DNA from 3 places in the Viridibacillus sp. FSL R5-0888 genome. Region 2 is predicted to be linked to each of the others. Evidence: riboswitches for the same ligand, from Rfam matches in the RefSeq annotation. Region 2 holds a riboswitch; each other region holds the start of a gene.
The links. A riboswitch is a leader RNA that binds a small molecule or an ion and turns the genes downstream of it on or off. The one in region 2 is predicted to bind lysine.
Positions count from the first base shown of each region.

Region 1: another riboswitch for lysine. It lies ahead of MKY02_RS21580 (transporter substrate-binding domain-containing protein); the one in region 2 lies ahead of MKY02_RS05255 (aspartate kinase).
Region 3: another riboswitch for lysine. It lies ahead of MKY02_RS20220 (amino acid permease); the one in region 2 lies ahead of MKY02_RS05255 (aspartate kinase).

Region 1 covers NZ_JBBPAU010000001.1:4,362,962-4,371,042, forward strand. The annotation lists gene MKY02_RS21570 (amino acid ABC transporter ATP-binding protein) at 4-741, opposite strand; gene MKY02_RS21575 (amino acid ABC transporter permease) at 764-1,507, opposite strand; gene MKY02_RS21580 (transporter substrate-binding domain-containing protein) at 1,571-2,425, opposite strand; lysine riboswitch at 2,562-2,743, opposite strand; gene MKY02_RS21585 (hypothetical protein) at 2,863-4,311, opposite strand; gene MKY02_RS21590 (hypothetical protein) at 4,647-4,838, opposite strand; gene guaC (GMP reductase) at 5,369-6,352, shown strand; gene MKY02_RS21600 (LysR family transcriptional regulator) at 6,410-7,300, opposite strand; gene MKY02_RS21605 (coenzyme F420-0:L-glutamate ligase) at 7,426-8,081, shown strand, end outside.
Region 2 covers NZ_JBBPAU010000001.1:1,067,727-1,075,807, forward strand. The annotation lists gene uvrC (excinuclease ABC subunit UvrC) at 1-1,260, shown strand, start outside; lysine riboswitch at 1,320-1,501, shown strand; gene MKY02_RS05255 (aspartate kinase) at 1,626-2,858, shown strand; gene MKY02_RS05260 (YslB family protein) at 2,919-3,332, opposite strand; gene MKY02_RS05265 (succinate dehydrogenase cytochrome b558 subunit) at 3,605-4,213, shown strand; gene sdhA (succinate dehydrogenase flavoprotein subunit) at 4,276-6,033, shown strand; gene sdhB (succinate dehydrogenase iron-sulfur subunit) at 6,036-6,812, shown strand; gene MKY02_RS05280 (acyl-CoA thioesterase) at 6,978-7,421, shown strand; gene MKY02_RS05285 (helix-turn-helix domain-containing protein) at 7,497-7,718, shown strand; gene MKY02_RS05290 (MarR family winged helix-turn-helix transcriptional regulator) at 7,794-8,081, shown strand, end outside.
Region 3 covers NZ_JBBPAU010000001.1:4,093,128-4,099,342, reverse strand. The annotation lists gene MKY02_RS20240 (M20 metallopeptidase family protein) at 1-1,168, shown strand, start outside; gene MKY02_RS20235 (VOC family protein) at 1,182-1,991, shown strand; gene MKY02_RS20230 (CynX/NimT family MFS transporter) at 2,173-3,390, opposite strand; gene MKY02_RS20225 (aminoglycoside 6-adenylyltransferase) at 3,538-4,404, shown strand; lysine riboswitch at 4,528-4,706, shown strand; gene MKY02_RS20220 (amino acid permease) at 4,814-6,215, shown strand, end outside.

The DNA.
Region 1 (8,081 bases), 3.3 Mb from region 2:
CCCCTATTGTTTAAACGTGCGTTTTAAAAATGACTTTGTACGTTCATTTTGCGGATGGTTAAAGATTTGCTCTGGTGAACCTTCTTCCACTATGACCCCTTTATCCATGAAAACAACACGATCTGAAACTTCTCTTGCAAATTCCATTTCATGTGTCACGATTAACATCGTAAGACCTGTACCTGCTAATTCCTTCATAACCTTTAGAACTTCTCCAACCATTTCTGGGTCGAGTGCAGATGTTGGTTCATCAAAAAGTAATACATCTGGTTCCATAGACAGCGCTCTAGCAATAGCTACACGTTGCTTTTGACCACCTGATAATTGGTGTGGCTTCGCATTGACATAACGATCTAAACCAACAACCTTCAAGTACTTCATAGCAACATTCTCAGCATCACTTTTAGAGCGTTTTAAAACCTTTGTTTGACCTACAATACAATTTGTTAATACATTAAGGTTATTAAACAAATTGAATGATTGGAATACCATACCTAGTTTTGTACGATAATTATTTATATTATGGTTGTTATCTAGAATATTGTCACCTTGATAAACAATCTGTCCTCCACTTGGTCTTTCTAATAAGTTAATACAACGTAGAAGCGTAGATTTCCCTGATCCTGAAGAGCCGATGACACAGACAACTTCCCCTTTGTTTACAGAGAAATCAATGTCTTTAAGAACTTCATGAGTGCCAAAGGATTTGCTTAGATGTTGTATCTCGATTACATTTTTCATAAGTCTATCTCCTTTGTCCGCATCATGCTTTTTTGCCTTCCATTTGTTCTAGATCATCAATCATTTGATAGTTTTGTGGACCATCTAATCGTTTTTCAAAGTAGTGTAGAATTTTCGTCACTACGAATGTCATGATTAAGTATAAAATACATGCTACAAAGAATGACTCGAAATATCTGAAATTATTCCCCGAAACAGATTTTGTTTGGAAGTATAGTTCTGTAACCCCAATTACATTCAATACTGATGTATCTTTAATATTCATAACAAATTGGTTACCTGTTGCAGGTAAAATATTCCTTAAAACTTGTGGTAATACTACATGAATCATAGTTTGCCAATGATTCATACCAATCGCTTGAGCTGCTTCAAATTGGCCCTTATCTACTGAGATAATACCGCCACGTACAATTTCAGCCATATACGCTCCTGTATTAATAGCAACGATAAAAATTGCTGCAAACGTGCGGTCCATATCTACACCAAATGCTTGGGCAGCACCATAGAAAACTACCATTGCCTGAACAATCATTGGTGTACCTCGGAAAAATCCTACGTATATCCCAAGAATTATATTTATTAGTTTTAATACAATTCTTTTTAATCCTCTTTCAGGTTTAGGAATCGTATTAATAATACCGATAAGTAATCCAATGATTGCACCGAAAACAGTACCAAGTGTTGCAATTAATAACGTCATCCATGCCCCGCGAAGGAACATTTCCCAGTTTTCTGTTGCTATACTTATAATCCAATCAATACTCATACTGTTCCTCCTTCAAAAGCAGTAATACCGACTGCTTCATATGCAGCCGGTATCCGTCATACATTATTTTGCAGCTGGTTGGTTTGCAATCGCTTTATCCATAATTTCTGTACGCTCTTCTTCAGAGATACCTTTTAAAACTTCATTAATTTTATCTTTTAATTCGCTATCTTTTTCAATACCTACAGCAATTGCTGTATCTTCTTCAGACGCTTTAAAGCCATCTGTGAATTCAACCATTACAAATTTATCATTTGCAGCTGAAGAACTAATACCTTCTGGACGTTCAGATACATAACCATCAATCACACCTGATTCAAGTGCTACACGCATTGCAGGGAAGTTATCCATTGCAGCTTGTTTTTTAACACCAGTAATTTGATCTATTACATCATAGTGTGTTGTATTTAATTGACCTGTAATTTTGGCACCACTAAAATCCTGGATTGATTTAGCTTTCTCGTATTTACTGCCCTTTTTAACAACCATTACATAATTAGATGTATAGTAGTTATCAGTGAAATCAATTGTCTTTTTACGCTTTTCAGTTGGAGACATACCCGCCATAATTGCATCAATTTTACCTGAAGTTAATGAAGGTACTAGACCGTCCCATTCTGTTTTGACGATTACTAGTTCTTTTCCTAAAGATTCTGCAACTCTTTTTGCAATCTCAACATCATAACCGCCAGCATATTCTGCGTTACCAGAGATTTTCACGCCGCCGTTTGAATCATCCTTTTGTGTCCAGTTAAACGGAGGGTATCCCGCTTCCATACCAATTGTGAATGTTTCTTTTTTTGTTTCCCCTTCAGTAGATGCACCTGATCCCGAACCTGCATCTTTAGTTCCACAACCAGCTAATAGTAAAATAGCAAGTAGTGTCATAGCAGAAAAAATTGCCCATGTTTTTTTCATATTATATTCTCCCCCTCTAAATAATATCCTTAATTTTCTTCAAAATACTAAAAAAGGCTATTGTACGTATAAAAAACGCGCCCTGAGATGAACTCAGGTCGCATTGTACAATAGCCTAAATCCTCTACTTATCCCTAAATGAGATAGCTCAACTCAACGAACTAGGACGTTCATTGAGACAGTCCTGCAGTTATTAACTACAGACCCAGCAAGTAACATCGAGTGTATTACAAACTTCGGCGACATCTCCTTCTCAATAGTTTCATAGTTTCTCAAGCTCCACTAAAGACTAATAGATATCGCGCCTCTACCTCACCCATTAACAAGTGAGGTTGTATTCAATTATCATTGTACACAGTCTACAGTAACGAACTTTCAGTGTCAACACACATTTTATAAAATACTCAGAATACTATCTTTTTTCTTACAACTAGTTTTTAGCCTCTAACAATATCTGACCCAGCGTACGTAACTTCACCTGTCGTAGCATTAATCTTATCAATTACACCATTTTCAGAAGGTGCATTAATAGAGTAATTTAAGCTGTATATTGTCATTTCATCATCTTCATCTATCTCTTCAAAACGTGAAAGTTTCATCTGCAAACTCTGTTTATATATAGTATCCGCTTCTTCTAATGTAATCATTGGTGTAGTATTCACACCTCGAATAGCCTCCATATTTAATGCGCTATACAAACATGAACGAATAATTCCTGTATGTATACCTACCTCAATTAGAACGGAGTATTTGTCTAATTTGTATCCCTGGAAAAATGGGATAAAAGTAAACATAGTTGTTGGTTCATCTTCATGTTCGTCTTCATGCTCGTCTTCATCATATTCATCCACATTGAAGAGATCATCATCCGAATCATCGTCAAATTCTTCTGTATCATCATTCAATACAGATTGTTCTTCAAGCATGTATTTATGGTGTATGTCACCCGCAATAATCTCTAAAAATTGCATTGCATTGTCTTTTAATTGCTCAAAAGGTAACTCAATCTTTGCTTCTGTATCCCATTCCACATTAGATTCATAGTTAGCGCCTGCATCATCAAAATGTAGTACTTCGATTACAGCTTCTGCATCTTCACCTTTTTCATCTAACTCTTCCGCAACATACCAATATAAATTACCCTCTTCTTCACGTAATACATATTGATCAGTTGCACCCAATAATTTTGGTAATGCCTTCGTCACTTGGACAGGTGTAACAGCAAATTGTTCAAGCTGTGATTCACTGAACAACTGACTTGCTTTTTGAACTTCCCCATCAACAGTAACACCTATATAATCTCGAATTGGTTGATAAACCAATTCAAATTCTCCTTGCTCTTCATTTTCTTCGATTCCTAATTCCACTAATGTCTCTTTACATAAAATTTCTCTAGCTTCATCTTCTGTTACTTCCACTTTTGGATATGTAAGTTGATAATATTCTTGGAATATTGTAGCCGCTGTAATAGTGCCATATGAATTAATCTCTATAACTGCACCAGAATTAGGTAAAGGGAGTTTTAATTTTTTATCGATAGCTTCATAAACTACTAAATATTCTCCTTCGCCAATTTCAGAGAAATTACTAAATTGTATTACTTCACGGCCGAAATCCTTCACAAAGGACTCTGTAATATGTAAAATTTCATCCATCTCAAGTTCTTCTAGATTTTCTAACTCAACATTGTTGTTTTCTACTAATTTATCAAAATCGATGTTGATGTTTGTCAACTCTTTATCGTCAGTCACTTCAATATAACCGTAATTGACATCATTTCTTGCATCCAGGACTTCAATACTATCTTCCATTGTTTCATCTTCATTGATTACAATCGGAGGCAGTCCAATTAAATACTTCTTCAATTTCATTTCTATCTCTATCATACGATGCTCCCTTTCAAGAAATGTATTATTGTTACTATAATATTAACTTCTTAAACAGTGAATTACTATCAAATAGGACATAATAAAAAAAATAATCTACAAATAACGTCATATTTCTAATTTAACAGAAAAAATCCAAAAAAAAAGAAAAAAGACCTGCCTTACGCAAGCCTTTTTCCCTGTCATTATCCAATTAAAACTAAATTAGCCCTTAAATATATTCTGTATGATACAACTCTACAATAAGCAGATATTCCTACACAAGTTATATTAAATTTATTGTTTTAGTCTTTTTTTACGTCATTGATACTCAAATATATATCTAAAAAATGCTCTTAGTATTTTGGATCATCTAACGCTTGATAATCTTGTTGATATTTACCGCCATCAGCAACTTCTGCATGATATAAAGCTTTCAGGGCATAATTTTTTTCAAGATCCAAAGACTTTTTCAACTCTTTAAATTTTGTATGCAATTCTTTGTTTTCATTTATTAATTGTTGCATTTGTGATTTAATGTATTTCAAAGATTTTCATCTCCTTTCAGATGGTTAATCTATTTAATCAGTATACCACTAATCGTAATGCTTTTTAATGTCCATAATTTGCTTAAATTAAAGCAATAATAGTAATTCAAAGAACAGAAATAATTATAATATGAAGTGGACCGATTTTTTTAAAATAACTACCAGCGATGAAACGAAACCAATACAACATACGATATTGCTAAAAGATTTTTAATTAAAATGAATATAAACAGCGATTTACAACTACTCTCTAAAACTTCAAGGTATATTTCAACAAGATCTCCTAATGCTACTCTTAATAAACTTCATTTTTTGAAATTAAAGACTTCTCTCCCTTAAGAATCTCTTACATCAAACTCTGTATTTTAAACTTCCCTATAAGATTTTTTATGATTATTACTTGAATATCTACAGAATAAGATGAAAACGCTTATTATCTTTTGACATAAGACCAAAAATGATGTAAATTACTAAAAGACGAACATTTTATTTATAAGGATAATAATTATTCGGTTTTAGGAGTGTGTTTTATGGAAAATGTATTTGATTACGAAGATATTCAATTGGTTCCTGCAAAATGTATAGTAAATAGTAGATCTGAATGTGACACATCTGTTACTTTAGGTGAACATACATTTAAATTGCCTGTCGTACCTGCAAATATGCAAACAATTATTGACGAAAAAGTAGCCATTCAATTAGCTGAAGATGGATATTTCTATATAATGCATCGTTTTGAACCAGGAAAACGTGCAGATTTCACTAAAGATATGCAAGCTCGCGGATTAATCGCTTCAATTAGCGTTGGAGTAAAAGAAGAAGAGTATGCCTTCATCGAACAATTGGCAGCAGATAAGATTGTTCCTGATTTCATCACAATCGATATTGCACACGGTCATTCAAATGCTGTAATCAATATGATTCAACATATTAAAAAACATTTACCTACTAGCTTTGTAATCGCTGGTAACGTTGGTACACCAGAAGCTGTAAGAGAATTAGAAAACGCTGGCGCTGATGCTACTAAAGTGGGTATTGGACCAGGTAAAGTATGTATAACAAAAATTAAAACTGGCTTTGGTACAGGTGGCTGGCAATTAGCTGCTCTACGCTGGTGTGCAAAAGCTGCTACTAAACCGATTATTGCAGACGGAGGTATCCGTACTAATGGCGATATCGCTAAATCTGTACGCTTCGGTGCTTCAATGGTCATGATTGGTTCATTATTTGCTGGACACGAAGAATCTCCAGGTAAGACTATTGAAAAAGACGGTAAACTTCTTAAAGAATATTTTGGTTCAGCTTCAGAATTCCAAAAAGGTGAGAAGAAAAACGTTGAAGGTAAAAAACTGTATGTTGAACATAAAGGCTCTCTAAAAGATACCCTTACTGAAATGCAACAAGACCTTCAATCATCTATCTCTTATGCTGGCGGCAAAAAACTTGACGCTATCCGTACAGTAGATTACGTTGTCGTTAAAAACTCTATCTTTAATGGTGATAAAACGTACTAAGAACTTGTAAAACATTAAAAACCGCCAAAAAATTTCTTGGCGGTTTTTTTCAATTATCTATATTTGATTACTTTCTACAATTTCAACAAATTTTGTTGAAGCTGGCGATAGAGGAACACTTTTTAAAAAGCATACGCCTATACTCCTTTTTGGGATTTCTTCCATTAAAGGCACTTCATATAAAATTCCTTTATTTAAATAATCTTTGGAAAATTCCTTTGTTACACAAGCTATCCCCAAATTTATTTTTGCAAACTCTAATAATAAATCATGTGAACCCAGTTCAAATTCTGGTGAAATCTTAACACCCTTTGTCATAAGATAATCATCTACATATTTCCTCGAGACAGATTGTTGCTCAAGTAATATTAGTGGCAAATCTACTATTGAAGCAAAGCTAAGTGGCTCCGTAATTGTCTTCATGTATTGTTCTCCACAAACGAATATATCTTGAACATCAATACAAGGTTTAAGCTCTAATGTTGGATCATCAATAGGGAAATTACAGAAGGCAATATCAACTTCTCCCGATTTCAATACTGCACAAAGCTCCATTGTTGTACCATTCATTATTTTAAATTTAATATTTGGGTGCTGATTATGAAAAGCTTCTAAAAAAGGAAGTAAAAAATACTTTGAAATTGTATCGCCCACACCTATTTTCAATTCACCTGTAGTTAAATCTTTAAATTCTAAAAGCTTTTCTTCTCCGACATGAAGTAAGTTAATTGCTGAATTTGCATATTCGAATAATAAGCTACCTTCATACGTTAAAGAAACCCCTTTAGGTGTTCTATTAAATAGGCGGATATCTAGTTCATTTTCTAATTGTTTAATCGCCTGACTAACAGCTGGTTGTGTCATATACAGATCATTTGCGGCTTTTGAAAAACTTGAGCTTTTCCCCACTTTACAAAACACTTTATATAAATCTAATTTACTTACCATATAACCTCACCTTATACCTATCATTTGATATATTAATTTTACTTATACCATTATTGTGAGGTATATTACAAGTTGTGAGTTTTAAAAAATAATAGTAAACAATATAGCAATGAGGAGCGATTATTTTGGAAAGAGTAGTTGGAACAGTTGTACGAGGTCTTCGTGGCCCAATCATCAATCAAGGCGATAGCATTGAAGATATCGTTGTAGAAAGTGTATTAAAAGCATCAGAAGTTGAGGGCTTTAATATTCAAGATAAAGATATCGTAACAGTAACAGAATCAATCGTTGCCCGTGCTCAAGGTAACTATGCTACAATCGATCACATCGCAAAAGATGTTAGTGCGAAATTCGGAGATGACACTGTAGGCGTTATTTTCCCTATCTTAAGCCGTAACCGCTTTGCTATCTGTCTTCGTGGTATTGCAAAAGGCGTTAAAAAAGTTGTTTTAATGCTTAGCTACCCTTCAGATGAAGTAGGTAATCACTTAGTTGACCTTGATACACTTGATGAAAAAGGCGTTAACCCATGGACAGACGTTTTAACTGAAAAACAATTCCGCGAATTATTCGGACATAACAAACACACTTTCACTGGCGTTGATTATATCGATTACTACAAATCACTAGTCGAAGAATACGGTGTTGAATGTGAAGTTATCTTCTCGAACAATCCAAAAACAATTTTAGAATATACTAAGAGTGTATTAACTTGCGATATCCATACAAGATTTAGAACAAAAAGAATTTTAGAAGCTAACGGTGGAGAAAAAATCTACAG
Region 2 (8,081 bases):
AAAGAAGTTGAGAAAGAGCAATATCAAGAGATCATTCAAGGTATTACGAGTTTCCTAAATGGTGGGTACGGAGAAGTCAAAGAAGATTTAAATGCAAAAATGCTCGATGCAGCTGAAAAATTAGATTTCGAACGAGCAAAAGAATATCGAGATCAAATTTCACATATTGAAACTGTCATGGAACGCCAGAAGATTACGCTTACGGATTTAACGAATCGTGACGTTTTTGGTTATGCGGTTGATAAAGGTTGGATGTGTATCCAAGTATTCTTTGTAAGACAAGGAAAGTTGATTGAAAGAGATGTTTCGTTATTCCCTATTTATCGAGATCCTGAGGAAGAATTTTTAACATTTGTGGGGCGCTTTTATGAACAGGCAGAACATATCAAGCCAAAGGAAATCTTTATACCTTCCAATATTGAAGGAGACCTTCTAGCTACAGTACTTGATTTAAAAGTGACGATACCTCAAAGGGGAAAGAAAAAAGAGCTTGTTGATTTAGCGAGTAAAAATGCTCAAATTGCTATCTCTGAGAAGTTCCAGTTACTTGAGCGTCAAGAAAAAAGAACAATAGGTGCCTGCGAAGAATTGGGAAATGCGATGAATATTGCGATACCGCTTCGCATAGAATCATTTGATAATTCCCATATTTTTGGAGCGGACGCCGTCTCAGCGATGGTAGTTTTTATTGACGGTAAGCCTAGCAAAAAGGATTATCGAAAATATAAAATTCAAGTTGCAGCAAAGCACGACGATTACGGTGCAATGCGAGAAGTCATTCGCCGAAGATATACTCGTGTATTAAGAGATGGCTTACCTTTACCCGATTTAATCGTTATTGATGGTGGGAAAGGACAAATGGAAGTAGCAAGAGAAATCTTAGAAGATGAGCTTGGTTTAGATATTCCTATTGCAGGTTTGGCAAAAGATGATAAACACCAAACTTCTCAATTGCTGTATGGCTCGCCGCCAGAAATTATTCCGTTGAAGAGAACGAGTGAAGCGTTTTATCTTTTACAAAGAATTCAAGATGAAGTTCACCGTTTTGCTATTACCTTCCATCGCCAATTACATGAAAAGAATGCCATTACATCTGTTCTCGATGAAATTGAAGGAATTGGACCAAAAAGAAAGCAACAGCTTCTCAAACAATTTGGATCTGTTAAAAAAATTCGTGAGGCATCCTATGAAGAATTAGTAGCTGCGAATGTACCAAAAAAACTAGCTCAAACCATATTTACTTATTTTTCTGAAAAATAAATTGTAGTAATCTGAAAATTGTGTTAAGGTAACATTACTATTATAAATAATCACTATTTAGTGATGATAGAGGCGCGGATTTCAAGAGTAATCAGCAAGAGGATGAGTAGATCCTATGACTGCTGACGAAAGGGGAGGCCGCCGAAGTGATAAATTGACTATTTCCAATTTATTACTGGTTCTGCATTTAACAAGTGTAGAATTGTCAGATCCGTTTCGGTTCTGGAGGGCTATCTCACATGAATGTTCTTTTGAACGTGCATGCTACGAGGCGGCTTTTCACACTTAAACGTGTGAAAGGCTGCTTTTTTCATAAGATGTCATTGTGAATACGGTCGTCATAACAAATAAGGGAGAGGTTATGGGTGAGTTGTTTAGTTTTTAAATTTGGTGGTACATCAGTTGCAACGATTGAACGCGTATTGCATGTGGCAAAGCGCATTCAGAAAGAGAAAGAAAAGGGTTATGATATTGTCGTTGTTGTTTCAGCGATGGGCAAAACGACGGATAAGCTTGTAGAAATGGCACATGAAATTATGCCAAATCCATCGAAACGAGAAATGGATACGCTCTTAACAACAGGTGAGCAGGTGACTATCTCATTATTATCGATTGCATTACAAAGTTTAGGGTTATCAGCGCAGTCCTTCACTGGTTGGCAAGCTGGAATTTTAACGGAGGCAATTCCGAGTGATTCTCGCATTGTTGAAATTCAGTCTGGAAAGGTGCGAAGAACGTTGGATAAAGGCCATGTTGCAGTAGTTGCAGGCTTCCAAGGAATCGATAGTAATAACAATATTACAACCCTAGGTCGCGGAGGATCAGATACGACAGCAGTTGCTTTAGCTGCAGCATTAGGTGCTGAGCGCTGTGATATTTATACAGATGTTGATGGTGTGTACACTTCAGATCCACGTTATGTTCCTAAAGCTCGCAAACTACAAGAACTGTCATATGATGAAATGTTAGAATTAGCAAATTTAGGGGCAGGTGTCTTACATCCACGTGCCGTAGAGTTTGCAAAAAACTACAATATCCCATTAGCAGTTCGCTCTAGTTATGTAGAAGATGAAGGAACAATTATGAAGGAGGAAGTAGAAGTGGAAAAAGATTTAGTTGTACGTGGAGTAGCATTTATGTCAGATATTGTTCGAGTAACGGTAGGTTACGAGGGGAATTATAAAGGTTCTTTAGTCAATATTTTCACAGTTTTAGCTGATAATCATATTAACGTTGATATTATCGTTCAAACTATTCTCGAAGGGGTAGAGCCTTCAGTATCATTTACTATTACAAAAGAAAATTTAGCAGATACTGCTCGAGTCTTAGAAGTTAATAAATCTAAAATTGGTTATTGTCATGTGAATTATGAAGAGGACGTAGCTAAAGTATCGATTGTAGGTTCTGGTATGGTATCTAATCCTGGCGTAGCCGCAAAAATGTTCGATCGCTTACATAAAGAAAACATTACATTAAAAATGGTAAGTACTTCTGAAATTAAAATTTCTGTTGTCATTCCACAAGAGTCGATGTTGCTAACTGCAAACGCATTACATGATGAATTTGAATTGGCAGCTAGTCTAGCAATTCAAGTTTAATTAAATAAAATAAAAAGAAGCTGACTAGCCATCTTGAACAGATATTTAGTCAGCTTCTTTCTATAGTTGGTCTTTTAAATCCCATTTGACATGGAATCGTACAAGCCCACGCTTTGCTTTCTTTTCGTCGTAGCATTCTGTTAAGAAACCACTGATTTTCTCTTGTTGAGCTGCTAGGAAGCCACTTTCAAGACGGAAGCAGCGTTTTTCAAATTGCATAGCCTCAGGATCTCCAGTGAGAGTATAAAACGTTTCATCTTTAGATTGTTTTTCTATAGAAAGCTCTCCCCATCCTGCTTCTTGGAAAAATGAAACAGCTTCTTCCATACTGTATAAAGGAAACTTGCGGGCTAACTCTTTACCGCACCAATATAGGATATCTTCTTCGTTTTTTCCGAGAACAGACGAGAGAACGTGATCTCTGATTAGTTCGTAACCAAATAATGGGAAGTGTTGAGTGTTTGTAGATGACATGATTTGCCTTCTTTCATTTAATTTTGTCTAATTTTTGTCAGAGTTAGAGAATAGCGTTTTCTGGTAGAATATTTATGTATTTACGAGAAAAAAACGTGATTTAATGGTACCTAGAAATAGTGCTAGTTACCTTGACGCTCTGCCATGATGAGAGTACAATGAACTTGTCATAATATTGTACCATGATGAAATATGCAGTCAATGGATACCACGTTGGAAAGCGTTGGTAGTTGTTCGTCTGTCTATTTTCAGTATTAAGGGGGGTAACAGTTTTGTCGAAAGATCGAGAGTTTTATTGGCGTCGACTACATTCACTTCTTGGAATTATTCCAGTTGGACTGTTCTTGACGCAACACTTGTTTATTAACTTTACAGCAACAAAAGGTGCAGAATCATTTAACACAGCAAGTGAATTTATGGGGAGTCTCCCATTCTTATGGGCTCTAGAATGGATTGTAATTTACATTCCATTAATGTTCCATGCTTTTTATGGTGTGTACATAGCCTTCACTGCACAACCAAACACTAAACGTTTTAGCACTTTCCGTAACTGGATGTTCGTATTACAACGTTTCACAGGAGTATTCCTAGTTGTATTTATCGCTTGGCATATTTTCCAAACTCGTATCCAAAAAGCACTTGGAACTGAAGTTGATTACGACATGATGGCAGATGTACTATCTAATCCTTGGATGGTAGCATTCTATATCGCTGGTATTATTTCAGCAACTTTCCACTTAGCAAACGGTGTTTGGGCATTCCTAGTAAGCTGGGGAATTACTCAATCTCCAAAATCACAAAAAATCGCAACATATGTTACTGTTTTAATTTTCTTAGTGTTATCTGTAGTCGGCGTATCGGCTTTACTTGCATTCGTATAAGGCAGTGCACTTAAACTCATGAAAGCGCTTGATTACTAATTGAAAGAGGAGTGAGAAATATCATGGCTAAAAGCAAATTGATAGTCGTTGGCGGCGGTCTTGCTGGTTTAATGGCTACTATGAAAGCAGCCGAAATGGGCACAGAAGTTGAATTATTCTCATTAGTACCAGTAAAACGCTCACACTCTGTATGTGCACAGGGCGGAATCAACGGTGCTGTTAATACAAAAGGTGAAGGGGATTCTCCATGGGTCCACTTTGATGATACAGTTTACGGCGGGGACTTCTTAGCGAACCAACCACCAGTAAAAGCAATGGCTGATGCTGCACCAGGAATCATCCATTTATTTGACCGTATGGGTGTTATGTTCAACCGTACACCAGAAGGTTTATTAGATTTCCGTCGTTTCGGTGGTACTTTAATGCACCGTACAGCATTTGCTGGTGCGACAACAGGACAACAACTTCTATACGCTCTAGACGAACAAGTTCGTAAATGGGAAGTAGAAGGCTTAGTTACAAAATACGAAGGTTGGGAATTCTTAGGACTAGTTCTTGATGACGAAGGCGTTTGTAAAGGGATTAAAGCACAAAACCTTACAACTCACGAAATCAAAGCATTCCGTTCTGACGCAGTGATCATGGCAAGTGGTGGTCCTGGTATTATCTTCGGTAAATCAACAAACTCAATGATTAACACTGGTTCAGCAGCATCTATTGTTTACCAACAAGGTGCTAAATACGCGAACGGGGAGTTCATCCAAATTCACCCTACAGCAATTCCTGGTGACGATAAACTTCGTCTAATGTCAGAATCTGCTCGTGGTGAAGGTGGTCGTATTTGGACTTACAAAGACGGTAAACCTTGGTACTTCTTAGAAGAAAAATACCCTGCATACGGTAACTTAGTGCCACGTGATATTGCAACACGTGAAATCTTTGACGTTTGTATTAACCAAAAACTTGGTGTAAACGGTGAAAACGTTGTTTATCTAGATCTTTCTCATAAAGATCCACATGAACTTGACATTAAGCTTGGTGGTATCATTGAAATCTACCAAAAATTCGTAGGTGACGATCCACATAAAGTACCTATGAAGATTTTCCCAGCAGTTCACTATTCTATGGGTGGTCTATGGGTAGATTACGATCAACATACAACAATTCCAGGCGTATTTGCTGCAGGTGAATGTGATTACTCTCAACACGGTGGTAACCGTCTAGGAGCTAACTCATTACTATCAGCTATCTATGGTGGTAGTATTGCAGGACCAAACGCTGTTAACTACATTAAAGGTCTAGAAAAACATGTAGAAGATCTTCCTTCTTCAATTTACGATTCCGCAGTTGCTGAAGAACAGCAAAAATGGGATGATACATTGAAATTAGACGGTAACGAAAATGCATACCTACTTCACAAAGAACTTGGTGAATGGATGACAGCTAATGCTACTGTTGTACGTTTCAACGATAAATTAAGAGCAACAGATAATAAAATCATGGAATTACAAGAACGTTATAACAACATCAACATTAACGATACTGCTAAATGGAGTAACCAAGGTGTACAATTCACTCGTCAGTTGAAAAACATGATGGCTCTTGCTCGTGTTATTACTTTAGGTGCGTTAAATCGTGATGAAAGTCGTGGAGCACACTATAAACCAGACTTCCCAGAACGTGATGATGAAAACTTCTTGAAAACGACTATCGCGGAATTCACTCCTTCTACTGAGCCTAAACTAAGCTACGAAGAAGTTGATGTTTCGTTAATTCCACCACGTAAACGTGACTATTCTGCAAAGAAAGGGGATAAATAATCATGGGACAAGCAGTTGAAACGAAATATATTACTGTAGAAATTGAACGTCAAGATACAACGGATTCACAACCATATTGGGAAAAATTCAACGTACCTTACCGTCATGGTATGAACGTAATTTCTATATTAATGGAAATTCAACGTAATCCAGTAACTGCAGATGGTAAAAATACATCTCCAGTTTCATGGGACATGAACTGCCTTGAAGAAGTTTGTGGAGCATGTTCAATGGTTATAAACGGTCGTCCTCGTCAATCATGTTCAGCGTTAGTTGACCAACTAGAACAACCTATTAAATTACAACCAATGAGCACTTTCCCTGTCGTTCGTGACCTACAAATAGACCGTAGCCGCATGTTCGATTCACTTAAAAAAGTGAAAGCATGGGTTCCAATTGATGGTTCTTATGATCTTGGTGAAGGCCCACGTATGCCAGAACGCAAACGTGAATGGGCTTATGAATTATCTAAATGTATGACTTGTGGTGTTTGTCTTGAAGCATGTCCTAACGTGAATACTCATTCTGATTTCATGGGACCAGCTCCACTTTCACAAGTACGTTTATTTAATGCTCACCCAACAGGTGCAATGAACAAAGACGAACGTCTAGCTGCAATCATGGGCGAAGGCGGTCTTGCTAACTGTGGTAACTCTCAAAACTGTGTAGTTGCATGTCCAAAAGGTATTCCTTTGACTACTTCTATCGCATCTTTGAACCGTGCTACTACAGTACAAATGTTCAAAAACTTCTTTGGTTCTGACCATATGGTTGACTAATCTATTATTGAAAAGTAACAGATTAGAAACTTTTAAAGCAGCTTCACACTTATGTGTGGAGCTGTTTTTTTGCGTCATATACAGAAGATTTGACCGTGTTAATCTTTGGAATTTTCTGTTATAATTAAATGAATAACTGTTCATTTTTTCAGAGGGGGAAATACCATGCAATCGTCATACATTAGTAATATGGAAGAATGGAAAAAAGGGTTTTCATTTTCAGTACCTGTGCAAGTGAGGTTTTCAGAGACTGATATGTTTGGGCATATGAATAATACTGTACCAATCACATATTTTGAATATGCACGAATCGAATTTTTGAAGCATCTTGGTTTTATGGAGAAATGGATGCAAGGGGACGAAGAAGCTATTCCAGTTGTGGCAGATATTCAATGTGATTATGTGAAGCAAGTGTACTTCGAGGAGCAGTTGAATATTTTTGTGAAAATAGAGAATATCGGCAACTCATCATTAGATCTACATTATTTAGCGATCAATAATAAGGAAGAGATGTGTTTTACAGGACGCGGAACAATTGTGCAAATGAACCGTCAAACAGGGAAGTCTATAAGATGGAATGAATCACAATTACAAAGTGTTCAAGCATAAAATTTGAATAGCCGTCACCGCTTTGCTACTTCCGACATAACCTACATGGAAGAGGGGATTGGAGGGCCGCGTGTGATGAGTCATTCACATCATCGTTCATTGTTAACAAAGCGTGAACGTGAAATTTTTCAATTACTTGTAAAAGACTTTTCGACAAAGGAAATAGCCACACAACTTCACATAAGTGAAAAAACTGTGCGCAATCATATTTCCAATACTATCCAGAAACTCGGTGTGTCAGGCCGTGCACAAGCGATGATAGAGCTTCTTCGTCTAGGAGAATTGTCTTTAGGATGATTGTGCTCTTGCCATTTTCGTCAAAACACTTCACAATAAAGGGATAAGTAATCCTTTTGAGGAGTGAAGGTTCACATGACAAATCAAGATCAAAAGTCCACACATGATGCTGAACAAGTAGCATTTTTGGAAAAAGAACTTCGACATATTTCGGCATTAATTAAGCAGAAGGGTCGAGAAATATTAAGTAATTATACAATTACACCTCCGCAATTCATTGCGTTACAATGGCTTCATGAGATTGGTGACATGACAATTGGAGATTTATCAAATAAAATGTATTTAGCGTTTAGCACAACGACTGATTTAGTCGATCGCATGGAAAAAAATGCGCTTGTTAAACGTATACGTGACAATGAGGAT
Region 3 (6,215 bases), 3.0 Mb from region 2:
TACAATTTATGAAGAAATAGATAAAGATTTTGATGAAATTGTTGGATGGAGGAGATATTTGCATGAGCATCCAGAGTTATCTTTTGAAGAATATGAAACTGCAAAATTTATAGCAGAAAAACTTGAGGGCTTCGGTTTAGAGGTGAAAAAAGGGATAGGCGGAAATGGTTTAATCGGTGTTTTGAAGGGGGATCAAGCTGGTCAAACAATCGCTTTAAGAGCAGATTTTGATGCATTACCAATCGCAGATTTAAAAGAAGTTACTTATAAATCTCAAAAAGATGGTGTTATGCATGCATGTGGTCATGATGGACATACAGCCTCATTACTTGGAACAGCGAAAACGCTAAGCCATTACAGAGAGCATCTGCACGGTAACATCATTTTTGTTTTCCAACATGCGGAAGAAAAACCTCCTGGTGGTGCGAAATTCATGATTGCTGAAGATGTATTAAAGGATGTAGATTATGTATTTGGTGCGCATTTAGACTCGGGTTCGCCAGTTGGAAAGGTATCTGTTGGGGATGGTTTCAAAATGGCTGCAGTTGATAAATTCACAATTAAAATCCAAGGACTAGGAGGGCATGGTGCGAAACCACAGCAATCCATCGATTCGATTATAGTGGGTAGTGAAATCGTTGGAGCGTTGCAAAAAATTGTCAGTCGTCGCTTAAATCCATTTGATGCAGCGGTGGTGACAGTTGGTGTATTCCACGCTGGAAGTGCCTTTAATATCATTGCAGATTCGGCAATTATTGAAGGAACGGTCCGGACGATGACAGAGGATGTTCGGAGTAAGGTAAAAGAAGAAATCTACTCAATTGTCAAAGGAGTAACGGAATCAGCACATGCCACATGTGAAATCGATTATTTGCATGGCTACCCAGCCCTTTACAATCATCCAACTGAAACAGAGCTTGTGAAAGAATTATTTGAAGCAGAATTCGGTACAGAATCTGTGATTGATTTTGAACCGTCAATGGGTGGGGAGGATTTCGCGTACTTTTTAAATGAAAAGCCAGGTACTTATTTTAAAGCAGGTTCACGAAATGACGACGAACGCACTCATTTTGCACATCATCATCCAAAATTTGATTTTGATGAAAGAGCGTTATTAACTATAGAGAAATCATTTGTGAAAATCGTTTCACATTATTTATTTAAATAAGGGGGACTGGAACATGACATTATCTTTTGATCACTTAGTACATTTTGTGGATGAGCCAAAAGAAGTAATTAAGCCATTACAAAATCAAGGAATTTACGCTGTTGAAGGTGGCGTTCATGAAGGGCGCGGAACGTACAATGCACTTAGTTACTTTGATCTAAGTTATATAGAGTACCTTGGTACATACGACAGAGAATTAGTAGCAGGGGCAAAACATTTACATCACAGCCTTATTGAAACAGTAGTAAATAATAAATTCAAAGAAGGTTTCGTAAGATTTGCAGCTCGTACAACGGATATTGAAGGTATAGCAGAGCGTTTGAAAGAGCAAGGTTTATCAGTAAATGGGCCAGTACCAATGAACAGAAAACGACCAGATGGCAGTATTATTAGCTGGCAGTTACTTTATGCTGGTGAAGGAAATGACTCTCTTCAATTACCATTTATTATTCAATGGGACGATAATGACGATGCCCGTAGACAGGAACAAATTGAAAAAGGTGTCATTGGAAATCAACCAGAAAAGTTAGAATTTGCAGGTGTTACTTTTGCTGTAATAGATGCTGAAAAAACTGCTGAAAAATGGTCTCGTTATTTAGGGTTAGAGGTTGCAGAAGCATATGTCGATCCAGAGTTGAATGCTATTGTACAGGTTCTTACATTAGCTGGAGGGGACTTATACTTTGCTAGTCCTATTGGAGATGGAATTGTTGCAAAAGTATTAGCAGAACAAGGCGAATTTCCATTCCAAGTTAATTTTTCAGGTTCTAAAGAACCTGGCACAATTGGATTATTTAACGGTCGCTATCATTTTGAGAAGTAATTTATAGCAATATTATAATTGTGTGACATAAAGTGGAGGGGAAATAGTAAGCCAGCAATTATAAAGACAATAAAAATTAAAAGCTATTAGGTAGTGGTTAAACTACCTAATAGCTTTTTTATGTGGATAACTTGCGCCTAGTAATATAAAAACCCTAACCATTATAAGCTCGGATTCAACTCTATTTTTCAGGGGTAACATAACCTTCTTTTGCAGCATGCATACTAACAGTTACTAATAGCAGAACTGTAAAGATGAATAGAATGATAGCTGTTGTCCAGCTATTGGTAATATCGTGAACATAGCCAAATAGTACAGGACCGATAGCAGCTAATAAATAACCAAGTGATTGAGCAGTACCAGATAATTCTGCCGCTTCATGAGCAGTACGCGTGCGCAGTGAAAAATACATCATAGCTAAACTAAATGATGCACCACCTGCAAGTCCAAGTAAAATCATCCATAACACTGTTAAAGAGGTCCATCCAGCTAAAATACCTCCGAATCCTACTAGATAAAGAACGCCGAAAACAATAACAAGTGGGCGTTGATCTTTTCTACGGCCAGCAATAATGGGAATCATAAATGTTGCAGGTAATTGCGAGAACTGCATAAAGGAGAACATCCACCCAGCTGTATTAGCACTCATACCTTGTGATTGCAACATTTCAGGAATCCAAGCCGCAGTTGTATAGAAAATAAGAGATTGGAAGCCCATTGCTAATGTAACTGTCCAAGTTAGAGGTGATTTCCAAAGTGGGATGTGTTCTTTATTAGTTTCAGAGCCAATATTAGATTCAGACTTAGATTTACGAATTTGTGGGAGCCAAACAATAATAGCGATTATTGCTAAAATGAACCAGATACCTAACGCAATTCTCCAGCCGAGTTCTCCGCTAGCAAGTGGATAGCTAATACCAGCTGCTAAACTTGCAGATAGATTCATCGAAACAGTGAAAATTCCTGTTAGTAACCCAACTTGTAAAGGGAATTTTAATTTAATCAAACTTGGTAACAGTACATTTCCAAAAGCAATTGCTACACCGATTAGAGAAGTACCTAATAACAGTGTGGATGTGGTACCTAATGATCGAGTAAGAATCCCTACAGCAAGTAATGCTGTTGAGAATAGTAAAGTACGTTCTATGCCAAAGCGCTTTGAAAATTTTGGCGCTAATGGTGAAATAGCAGCAAAAGCAAGCAAAGGGATCGTTGTGATAAATCCTGCTAATACATTTGAAATATGAAGACCATCACGAATGAATGAGATAATTGGACCTACAGAAGTTAAAGGAGCACGTAATGTAGAAGCAATGAAAATAATCCCAATTACAAGTAGCCAAACTTTACGATTCCATTTTAGCTTGTTGCCATTTTGAACAGCTTTATTTGTTGCCAATTGTAACTCCTCCTATTATATATATTTATAAATCTTATAATATTTTAAACCTACTAATTGACAAAGGTTAATTATATCAAAGAAAATTGATAATTATAATAAGATGGCTCAAAATAAAATCACCAATTTAATACGGGGGTATTGATGATGAGAACAGCGCAGCAAATGATGGATTTAATCCTAGATATAGCGAAAAATGATGATCGCGTACGCGCGGTTTGTATGAATGGTTCAAGAACAAATATGAATGTGAAAAAGGATCCCTTTCAAGATTTTGATATCGTTTATATTGTGACGGATATCAAATCATTTACTAACACCCCTTATTGGGTAAATATTTTTGGAGAGAGAATCATTATGCAAACGCCAGAAGATATGGTGTTGTTTCCTCCTGAACTTGGTGGGCGCTATACATACTTGATGCAATTTTCGGATGGAAACCGAATTGATTTGATGCTTATCCCTGTCGAAGAACAAGAAGAATATTGTAAGGAAGATAGTTTAACCACAATCTTGTTAGATAAAGATGGGTCACTTCCTAAACTCCCTTCACCAACGGATGTGAATTATTGGGTGCAATGCCCGACAGAAGAACATTATAAGGATTGTTGTAATGAATTTTGGTGGGTTTCTACATATATTGCGAAAGGTTTATGGAGAAAAGAAATGCTCTATGCACAAGCACATTTTAATAATACGCGTGAAATGCTGATTCAAATGCTTTCTTGGCAAGTCGGAGTGCAAACAGACTTTTCTAAAAGCGTTGGTAAAAATGGCAAGGACCTAGAGTACCTGTTACCAAAAAAGGTGTGGGAGCAGTTACTCGCAACATATAATAATGCTAGCTATGATTCAGCATGGCAAGCACTATTTACTATGTGTGATTTATTCCAAAATACAGCAACAAATGTTGCTAGCATGCTTTCATTCCAAGGTTATGGAGAAAGTGTGATAGTGCTCAATTACTTAAAACATATTCAAACGCTACCGAGTGATGCAAAAGTTATATTCTGAAGTCTTAACAAAAATTAACTTAAATTGTTCTAATATTCAAGATAATTTACATCTTGAATATAGAACACTCTTGTATTATAATGGGGACATATTAAATTAATATATTGCAATGCCTCATCCATTCGATGAGGTAGAGGTCGCGGTATTAAAAAGTAAAATGGATGAGACGAAAAGCGTCGGGGATTCTATTTGAAAGGGAATATCGCCGAAGTGATTATAAGCTTTTTCTTATAATCATTGGGGCTGTTGCCGAAAGGTGCAGAACTGTCACGTCTTAGCAGGCGTGTTGAGCTATCTTTATCAAGGTTGATGGGCATATTTCGATACCATCGCATATTCCTTGTGATGGTATTTTTTATGACATCAAGTTAACCTTCTTGCAATGAAAAATGGAAAGAGGAGATTCTTAATGAGTAATAAAAATAATGGCCAAAGCGTAGAAACGCAAGGTCTTAATAGAGGATTGAAAAGTCGTCACGTGACGATGATTTCACTTGGAGGAACAATCGGTACAGGGCTGTTCTTAGCAAGTGGTGGAGCTATCCACGAAGCGGGTCCAGGTGGAGCGTTATTAGCATATTCTTTAATTGGTATTATGGTGTTCTTTTTAATGACAAGTTTAGGGGAAATGGCAGCATTTATGCCTGTATCAGGTTCATTTAGTACTTACGCATCTAAATTCGTTGACCCAGCGCTTGGCTTTGCTCTTGGTTGGAACTACTGGTATAACTGGGCAATTACGATCGCAGCAGAAATTGCAGCGGTATCATTAATTATGAAATTTTGGTTCCCAGACGTATCATCATTTGTCTGGACAGCAGGATTTTTAGTAATCATCTTCACTTTGAATGTCTTATCGATTAAAAGCTTTGGTGAAAGTGAATATTGGTTTTCACTAATTAAAGTCGTTACAATTGTTGTCTTTATCATCGTTAGTTTCTTGATGGTATTTGGTTTGATGGGTGGACAAGACCCAGTTGGATTCAAAAATTTCTTCATTGAAGATGGTCCATTCCATGGTGGTTTCTTCGCAATGTTCGGTATTTTCTTAGCAGCAGGTTTCTCATTCCAAGGAACTGAGCTACTTGGGATTACTGCGGGTGAAACAGATGATCCAGGAAAAAATATTCCGAAAGCTGTTCGTCAAGTTTTCTGGCGTATCCTTTTATTCTACATTTTAGCAATTTTAGCGATTGGCTTATTAATTCCATTTACTGATGAACGTTTAGCTAGTAGTGATATTACAGTTAGTCCGTTCACATTAGTATTTGAAAATGCAGGTATCGCGTTTGCAGCTTCAGTTATGAATGCGATCATTTTAACGGCGATATTATCTTCAGGAAACTCTGGTTTATATGCATCTTCACGTATGCTTTGGGAGCTTGCTAAAGACGGTAAAGCACCAAAAATGTTTACCAAACTAAACAAACGCGGTATTCCGATGGCAGCACTAGTAGCAACTTGTTTAGTTGCTTGTGTATCATTCATTGCATCATTCTTCGGTGATGGTGTTGTCTATATTTGGTTGCTAAATGCCTCAGGTATGTGTGGGTTTGTGGCTTGGCTAGGGATCGCAGTAAGTCATTACCGATTCCGTAAAGCATATATCATACAAGGTCGCGATTTAAACGAATTACCTTATAAAGCAAAATGGTTCCCGTTCGGTCCGATTTTTGCCTTTGTACTTTGTGCAATTGTTGTTGTTGGTCAAAACTATACAGCATTCACAGGTGACCATATCGATTGGTACGGTATGCTTGTTTCATATATCGGATTACCAATTTTCTTAGCCATTTGGTTCGGCTATAAAA